Regions from separate parts of the Brevibacillus sp. MER 51 genome, predicted to be linked through region 4. Evidence: riboswitches for the same ligand, from Rfam matches in the RefSeq annotation. Region 4 holds a riboswitch; each other region holds the start of a gene.
What was found. A riboswitch is a leader RNA that binds a small molecule or an ion and turns the genes downstream of it on or off. The one in region 4 is predicted to bind cobalamin.

Region 1 (2,201 bases), on a different contig from region 4:
TGTGGGGAATGACGTTTCCGAATCCAGTCGGACTTGCAGCCGGTTTTGATAAAAATGCAGAAGTTTACCATGCGTTGGGTGCCCTTGGTTTTGGATTTGTGGAAATCGGGACATTGACGCCGCAGGGGCAGCCAGGCAATCCGAAGCCCCGATTGTTCCGATTGCCGGAACATCAAGCTGTCATTAACCGAATGGGCTTCAACAATCACGGTGCGTATTTGGCTTCCCAGCATTTGGTTGATTACGCATACTCAGATGTTCCGATTGGGATTAACATTGGGAAAAACAAAGTAACGCCGAATGAAGAAGCGGCCGTCGACTATAGCAAATGTATGGACATGCTCTATGCATACGGTCACTATTTCGTCATTAACATCAGCTCTCCGAATACCCCGAATCTGCGTGACTTGCAGGAAACAGAGAGCTTGCGTCATTTGGTGCGTGCAGTAAGGGAAAAGGCAACCGAAATGGAAGCGCGTTCCATCAAGAAAAAGCCGATTTTGCTGAAAGTAGCGCCAGACATGTCAGATGAGCACATGCGCGATGTAGTTCACGCTGCTGTAGAAGAAGGCATTTCCGGAATTATTGCTACCAATACGACACTGTCACGCGAGGCGGTTTCCGGACATCGATTTGCCGAAGAAGCGGGCGGCTTGAGCGGAAGACCTCTTACAGAGCGTTCCACGGCTTGGGTGAAGGAGATTTATCAAGAAGTAGGAGATAAGGTACCAATTATTGGTGTCGGCGGTATTTATAACGGGGAAGACGCCTACGCGAAAATCCGGGCAGGAGCTAGTCTCGTTCAGGTGTATACAGGGATGATTTATCAGGGCCCAGGTATCGCCAAGCAAATCAACAAAAAACTGCTCAAGCTCATGCAACGCGATGGTTTTAAACATATTAGCGAAGTAATTGGCGTAGACGCAAAAGAATAGATAGAACAAAGTACGCATAGGTCGATGGCTCCGTTTATAGCGGGTCTTCTGCTTATGCGTTTTTGCTTATATTCTTCCGATTTATGTAGGGATCCGGTATAATGATGTGGGACAAACATGAATTGTCAGTCAATTGCATATAGTCGGCGTTAGGTGCCTTTATGTGACGCATAAAGGGTAACAGGGAATCGGGTGAAAGTCCCGAGCGGTCCCGCCACTGTAACCAGGGAGCTCTCTTTGAGAAGGAAACCACTCATTTTCGTATGGGGAAGGACAAGGAGCGCATGGATCTGGAAGCCAGGAGACCTACCTAGTAGCCACACCCACAGAACCTTCGCGGAAAGGAGCGGTGAATACGAGGCAATGAGGCTGTCTAGTCAGTCTGTTGTTTTGTGTGCACATCTCGTCCATTGATGGATGGGATTTTTTTGTTTGGAGGAAAGAACGAAAGTGAGTGAAGGAGGAATGAACATGAATCGATCTCGTCTCGTATCTACTTGTCTGATGATCGCGGGCTTCGTCCTGTATTTTTTGCTCAATGAACCTGAGACAGGGCACGCGATGCACATCATGGAAGGGTATTTGCCTTTATCCTGGGCCTTATTTTGGTGGGCTGTCTTCTTGCCGTTTTTTATTCTTGGGATTCGCTCGATTAACAAAATTGTAAAAGAACATCCCGAAATGAAGCTCCTTATTGGCGTTGCAGGAGCGTTTGCCTTTGTTTTATCTGCACTGAAAATCCCTTCGGTTACAGGCAGCAGCTCTCACCCGACTGGAACGGGCCTCGGTGCCATTATGTTTGGGCCTTTTGCGATGTCTGTGCTAGGGAGCATGGTGCTCTTGTTTCAAGCCCTGCTATTGGCTCATGGAGGTTTGACTACGCTGGGGGCAAATGCTGTATCCATGGCAGTAGTAGGACCAATGGTGGCATACGGAATCTATCAGTTGATCATGAAAGTGGCAGGAAGCCAGCGACTGGCGGTTTTTGCGGCGGCGGCTTTGGCTGATCTCGCTACCTATGTAGTGACTTCGCTTCAACTGGCACTCGCATTTCCAGCTGAATCTGGCGGAGTGTTGGCCTCGTTTGCCAAATTCGCAGGAATTTTTGCATTCACGCAAGTACCGCTCGCTATTAGTGAAGGTCTGTTGACCGTTCTTGTTTGGAACTGGTTGTTATCTTACAACGCAAAAGAGCTTACACAGCTTCGTTTGCTCAAACGGGAGGAATCGCTGTGAAAAAAGGATGGAACTGGCTTTTACTCTTTG
Region 2 (2,201 bases), on a different contig from region 4:
GGGATACGGCAGGTGTACTTTATCCACAGCTTCAAAAGGATGGCATACACCTCGTGCTGCCATCTACTTCCCCGAATCAGTTTGACCCCGATGCCATGCTAGCGTCTCTAAGCCGTTTTGAAGCACGCAAGCTAAATCGCATTTACTTTGGTCATTATGGGATGTCTGAGCAGGTAGATGATGTGTACCGCCAAATACGTGAGTGGCTCCCTGTGTTTGTTGAGGAAGGAGAGTCAGCGATTGCTGCTGGACAAACCTATGAAGAATTGTCTCGTACGCTGTTTGAACGAATCTCGGATCATCTACAGTCACAAGGCATCAGTGGTGACCACGACGTTTTCGAAGTACTCAAGCTCGATTTGCAAGTATGCTCCATGGGCATTCTGGTTTATTTGCACAAACGAGAGTAGCCTGCGAAAAGCTTTACATTTGCCTGAACCTTTTGTTCAGGCGTTTTTCATTTTTAGCAGGCAAGAAAGTATTGGCTTACGTGTTTGTCATTCTTTTTTCATCCAAGGAATGCTATGATGTAGGATGAATCATGGACTGTGACAATTTCAAACGTAACAGCAAATAGGTGCCTCGTCTTTTCTTAAAAAGATCGGGTGAAAAGGGAAGTCGGTGAAAATCCGACGCGGTCCCGCCACTGTAAATCGGCTCGTTCCTCAGCCGTAAGCCAGGAGACCTGCCTGTTTGTTTTCGTGCCTGTTGCCTTCGCGGAAAGGATCGGCCTATTTCAGGAAGCAGACCATCCTGTCTGTTTGCCCTGAGGTGCCGACCCTTTGATTTCCGAATGGAAGCAAGGGTCGCTTTTTTTATTGGAAGGTACAGTCAATCAGACATGAAGAAAGGAAGTTCTACATATGAAACGTTCATTGCGATTCATGATCCCACTACTGGTAGCGGTGAGCCTCGCGGGTTGTGCGGGTAATGATAATAGCCAGCCAGCACCAGGTGGACAAACAGGTGCACCGCAGACAACACCGCAAGAGAGCGCGGCCGAGCAGCCTGCAAAACAAACAACGTATCCATTGACAGTCACGGATGCGACTGGAAAAGAAGTAACTTTTGCAAAAGCTCCTGAGCGAATCGTCTCAACATCACCTGCCGAGACAGAGATATTGTTCGCATTAGGCTTGGAAGATCGGATCGTAGCTGTCTCAGACTATGACGATTATCCAGAAGCGGCGAAGGCAAAGCCGAAAATTGGCGGCGTCGTCAAACCGAATGAAGAAGCCATTCTCGCTCAAACGCCGGATATGGTCGTCGGTGGGATTTCGATGGAGAAGCCAGTGGCTGACAAGCTAAAATCTCTCGGAATGCCCGTCTACATTACCCATCCGACAAAGATGGATGACATCCTTAACAATGTTTTAACAATGGGAGTTATCACGAATACACAGGAACAAGCCGAAAAAGTCGTCGCGCAAATGAAGAAAGACATCGCGTACGTTCAAGATGCAGTGAAAAATGTAAAACAGGAACAGAAGAAAAAGGTATACCTGGAATTCTCCCCAGGCTGGACAGTCGGAAAAGGCGAGTTCATGGACGAACTCATCACACTGGCTGGAGCGACAAATATTGCTTCTGACACCCAAGGCTGGAATCCGATCAGTGAAGAAAAGATTTTGCAAAACGACCCAGACGTCATTTTGTATGCGAGCGGAATTACCGATGAAAAGACCGGCGTCAAGCTGGAGGATATGATCGCGAATCGCAATGGTTGGGATAAAATGAAGGCGATTCGTGAAAAACAAATCTTTGGCATGGACCAAAATATTTTGTCCCGTCCTGGTCCGCGCATTACACAAGGCTTGATCGAAGTAGCCAAGGCGATTTACCCTGACTTGGTGAAATAAAATGAAGAAACGATTGTTCATATGGGGAGGAGTCAGTTGTCTTGTCCTTCTGGCATCAATAGTCATCAGCATCTCGATGGGGGCGGCACAACTCCCGATCTCACAAGTATGGCTCATCCTGCTCCAGCAGATCCCGGGCTTCTCTGACTGGATTGCCGAAGCGTGGCCAGAGTCATCTGAGCAAATTGTCATGAAGGTTCGTTTTCCACGCGTTGTATTGGCTGTCTTGATTGGGGCTTGCTTGTCGCTTGCGGGAGCGGGCTTTCAGGGAGTTTTGCGCAATCCGCTCGCCGATCCGTTTACGATGGGCGTGGCATCAGGTTCTGCTGTCGGAGCGGCCTT
Region 3 (2,201 bases), on a different contig from region 4:
AATCTCTACTGATCCCAGGGTAACTGCGAACGTAATCGAGAGGAAAAGTCCGACCAGTAAAGTAAGGATGATATAAGGTAACTTGATCTGTTGCAGTGCTATTCCCTCCCTTAAAAGGGGCGTACTCTATTTGAATTTATCCGGGTAGAGTCCTTCCGCCAAAATTTTCAGTGCAATCGATGCTCGAACACCTTCAGAAGCTGCGGACAAAGGCAATACCATTAGTCGTTGATTTTTAATCGCAGGGATATCCGCCAATTCTTTTTTACTCAAAAGGAAATTGCGTTTTTGCTCGACGGTTCTGTCCCCGTAATCTACGATAATAATCACGTCTGGATTGCGACTTACTACTTGTTCCCAACTTACCTCTGCCCAACCCTTTTGAATATCGTCAAAAATGTTCTTACCACCTGCATTCTTGATTAAGGATGTCATGTAGTTGTTGGCTGCTGTGAATGGTTTATCTTCCCCGTTGTCGTACACGAACACTTTTAGTGGCTCGTCAATCTTGCCAATTTTACTCATTGTTTGATCCATTTCACTCTTCATTTTATGGATCAAATCATTGGCTTTGTCCTCCACACGGAAAATGCGTCCAATGTTCGTAATGTCCGCAAACACATCGTCGATAGTCGGGCCAGGCATGCTAGATGACGATTGCAGATACGATTTGATGCCGACCTTTTCCAAATCTTGCATCGATCCTACACCCTTTTCGCCGAATCCACTTTTCCATCCGGCGTAGACAAAGTCTGGGTTCGCTGCCAGCAGCACTTCTTTCGTAGGATACTTGTCAGACAGTACCGGAATCTTGTCGTAATCTGCTTTTAACTCAGGAAGGATTTCATCATCCAGGTAAGCAGTTCCGACCATTTTATCAGCAAGGCCCAATGCCAGCATGATTTCGGTGACGTGCTGGTTCAAAGTCACTGCACGCTCAGGTGCTGTTGGATAAGTCATTTCGATACCATTATTGGTTAGTGTTACAGGCTTGCCTTCTGCTGCTGGAGCAGCTGTTTGTTCTGTTTTGGCTGGAGCCTGTGTTGTCGTAGTGGAGCCGCATGCCGAAACCAAAAGCATGGCAGCTGTCATAATACCGAAAGCTAGTCCTTTTATTACTGTATGCGTTTTGTTTGCCTTCATCATCTGTAATCCTCTTTTCTGTTTGGAAATGATGGCTTGAACCAAATCCTCCACAAAAAAGCACCCCCCATTTCAATCGGGAGGTGCATGACAAACGTAGATATAACTATAAGCAGGCATAAAGGCGCCCTTTTATAGACTGCTTCCACATCTGCCCCATCCTCGTGGGTCGATTGTATAGGATCGCATGGCAGGTCTCCTGGCTTACGGATCAACACACCCAGCTACCTTCCCATTTTTTGTCTTCCAAAAAACAGTGGCTATTTGCTAGGCACTCCTCGTTACAGTGGCGGGACCGCGCCGGTTTCTCACCGGACTTCCCTTTTAAGCTGACGGCATATGCCATCCAGCACCATTCGATACGTATTCAATTTTTATGATTTCTTCATTAGTTGATGGAAGTCAGTTTTTTCGGGAACTGCGTGAGTATTTCAACGCCCGTTTCCGTAACCAATACATCGTCTTCAATCCGCACGCCGCCTACACCTGGCAAATAGATGCCCGGCTCGATCGTAAAAACCATCCCTGGTCGAAGCACTTCTTGGTTCTGGCTGTGAACAGACGGATATTCATGTACGTCCATCCCAAGTCCGTGCCCAAGACGGTGCATGAAGTATTCACCGTAGCCTTTTGCAGTGATGACATCGCGAGCGGTTTTATCCAAATGCGCAAAGGTCACACCGGGACGAATCTCAGCAATTGCCGCTTCGTTGGCCGCCAATACCGTCTCGTAAATCTCTTGCAGCTGGGCACTGATCTCGCCTACAGCAAAGGTACGAGTAATATCGGATACATATCCGTTTGCAGCTACTCCGATATCAAACAAAAGCAAGTCGCCTTCTTGCACCTGGCGGGTTCCTGGCTTTCCGTGTGGAAGTGCCGACTTCTCCCCTGCCAATACCATGGACGTAAAGGATGGGCCTTCTGCGCCCAAGCGCTTCATCTGGAATTCCAGCTCAGCTACGATTTCTGTCTCGGTCATGCCTTTCTGAACTTTTTTCAGGGTCTCCCGCAAGGAATCCTCGACCAACTGAACAGCGTGTTTCAGACGATCCACT
Region 4 (2,201 bases):
GATGGGGAAGTCATTTTCAATGCTAGGCTTGAGCTCCTCCTCCAAAAAGGTGAGGAACTGCTCCGCTCCCCCCATCTGAGGCCACTCTGTACCACTTGGGTTGCCAGGAAGCTCTGAGGCTGGAACTTCGTATGTGTAATCAAAGAAACGGGCAGGATGGTACGGACCGTCCGTCGGATAGCCAATCCCGACGACGATAGCAGGATATACGCCAGTTCGTTCAGGGCCACGTGATTGTATCCGTATCGCTTCGGTCATGGTGGCAAAAACAGAGTTGCCATCTAGCAAATATATGACGGGAAAACCTGATTCCGGAGCGGGATCAGCAGGTATACTTACGAAAATGTGATAGTCTCGCTCTTGATAGGTCATGTTTTTACTGTATGAACGAGGAATGACGACAGGTTGATAGTCGGTGCTTTTCATGAAGGCTACTCTCCAATCTCCACAAGGCTAACCAGCACGCACAAAATATATTATATGAACGAGAACCAGAGATTGGCAATAGCCGAAAAAGGAGAATAGTTAGTTTTCGAAAAGAGCCCATACTGAGCTTGACTCCTACGATATATTGAGGTAAAGTAAGTTTTACCAACTACATATTGATGCGGTAAGGTGTTTACCAGCCAGATTTGGTAGACTTAATAGGGAAGTCGGTGAGAATCCGACGCGGTCCCGCCACTGTAATGAGAGAGTTCCATTTGCGATAGAATGCCACTGATCCTGAAGGATCGGGAAGGTGTAAATGGAGCGATGATCCAAAAGCCAGGAGACCTGCCTAACCGCTTGCACTGTTTACCCTACGGGAGATAGGGAAGTGTTCGAGCGCTCAATTCGCATTGGCGAATTGCTAGATGGAAGTCATCACGCGCATTCGGCATGTAAACGTCGGATGCGCTTTTACTTTGGCTAAATAACATACATACAGAGTAAAAATAGTAGGATAGGATGAGGGACATGCTAATCGCTTATGATTCAAAAACAGGAAACGTCCGAAGATTCGTCAACAAAATTAATTTGCCACATGTGGAAATTAATCAAGATATGGTGCTGGACGAGCCATTCATTTTGGTCACATACACGACGGGATTCGGACAAGTGCCGGAGAAGGTGGCGACGTTCCTGAAGCGAAATCATGTCCATCTGCGCGGAGTATCTGCCAGCGGCAACCGCAACTGGGGAACCAGCTTTGCCAAAAGCGCGGATACGATCGCGAGCCAATACGGCGTTCCGGTGATTTCTAAATTTGAACTGTCCGGTACCGGCCGTGACGTGGAACAATTTACGAGTGGGGTGGCAGCAATTGCGGCATATTGAACTGAACAACGAACTGATGCAGCGTGGCAACGACGGATTTTATCAACTGGAAAAGGATCGGGAAGCGGTTGCGGTCTTCATGGAAGAAGTGCAGTCCAACACGATGACTTTTAACAGTGTCAAAGAACGCATGGACTATTTGATCGAGAATGACTTCTATGAGAACGTCTATGAAACATACACGGTTGAGCAGGTTGATGAAGTTTTCCGTTTGGCCTATGACGCTGATTTTCAATTTGCTTCGTATATGGCTATCTCCAAATTTTATAAAGATTACGCCTTGAAAACGAACGATAAATCGATGTACTTGGAGCAGTATCCAGACCGGGTGGCCGTTGTGGCACTGTCCCTTGGACAAGGTGACTTTGAGCTCGCCAAGCGTTTAACAGTATCCATGATGGACCAGCGTTTGCAACCAGCGACACCAACTTTCCTGAACGCAGGCAAAAGCCGCCGCGGAGAAATGGTCTCCTGCTTCTTGCTCGAAATGGATGATTCACTGAACTCTATCAACTTTATTTTGGGCACTTGTATGCAGTTATCCAAAATTGGCGGCGGTGTAGCCGTGAACCTGTCCAAGCTCCGCGGACGAGGAGAGCCGATCAAAGGCGTCGAGGGCGCGGCAAAAGGTGTCATGCCAGTCCTCAAGCTGCTGGAAGATGCATTTTCCTACGCGGATCAAATGGGGCAACGCAAAGGCTCAGGTGCAGCGTACTACAACATTTTCGGCTGGGATATCAACGAGTTTCTCGATTGCAAAAAGATCAATGCAGATGAAAAAGCGCGCATCAAAACGTTGTCCATCGGTCTGATCGTACCAAATGTTTTCTACAAGCTGGCTGAGGAAAACAAGCCACTGACTGTGTTTGCTCCGTACTCCGTGT

Region 1: another riboswitch for cobalamin. It lies ahead of M3630_RS18135 (energy-coupling factor ABC transporter permease); the one in region 4 lies ahead of nrdI (class Ib ribonucleoside-diphosphate reductase assembly flavoprotein NrdI).
Region 2: another riboswitch for cobalamin. It lies ahead of M3630_RS13980 (ABC transporter substrate-binding protein); the one in region 4 lies ahead of nrdI (class Ib ribonucleoside-diphosphate reductase assembly flavoprotein NrdI).
Region 3: another riboswitch for cobalamin. It lies ahead of M3630_RS04490 (ABC transporter substrate-binding protein); the one in region 4 lies ahead of nrdI (class Ib ribonucleoside-diphosphate reductase assembly flavoprotein NrdI).

What each region holds. Positions count from the first base shown of each region.
Region 1 is NZ_JAMAUS010000008.1:129,658-131,858, forward strand. Features, by position in the region: gene M3630_RS18130 (quinone-dependent dihydroorotate dehydrogenase) at 1-935, shown strand, start outside; cobalamin riboswitch at 1,070-1,263, shown strand; gene M3630_RS18135 (energy-coupling factor ABC transporter permease) at 1,407-2,171, shown strand; gene M3630_RS18140 (energy-coupling factor ABC transporter substrate-binding protein) at 2,168-2,201, shown strand, end outside.
Region 2 is NZ_JAMAUS010000005.1:367,491-369,691, reverse strand. Features, by position in the region: gene M3630_RS13985 (MBL fold metallo-hydrolase) at 1-410, shown strand, start outside; cobalamin riboswitch at 559-707, shown strand; gene M3630_RS13980 (ABC transporter substrate-binding protein) at 864-1,859, shown strand; gene M3630_RS13975 (FecCD family ABC transporter permease) at 1,861-2,201, shown strand, end outside.
Region 3 is NZ_JAMAUS010000002.1:68,724-70,924, forward strand. Features, by position in the region: gene M3630_RS04485 (FecCD family ABC transporter permease) at 1-102, opposite strand, end outside; gene M3630_RS04490 (ABC transporter substrate-binding protein) at 127-1,146, opposite strand; cobalamin riboswitch at 1,316-1,515, opposite strand; gene M3630_RS04495 (M24 family metallopeptidase) at 1,532-2,201, opposite strand, start outside.
Region 4 is NZ_JAMAUS010000001.1:546,611-548,811, reverse strand. Features, by position in the region: gene M3630_RS02020 (alpha/beta hydrolase) at 1-426, opposite strand, end outside; cobalamin riboswitch at 597-796, shown strand; gene nrdI (class Ib ribonucleoside-diphosphate reductase assembly flavoprotein NrdI) at 958-1,317, shown strand; gene nrdE (class 1b ribonucleoside-diphosphate reductase subunit alpha) at 1,304-2,201, shown strand, end outside.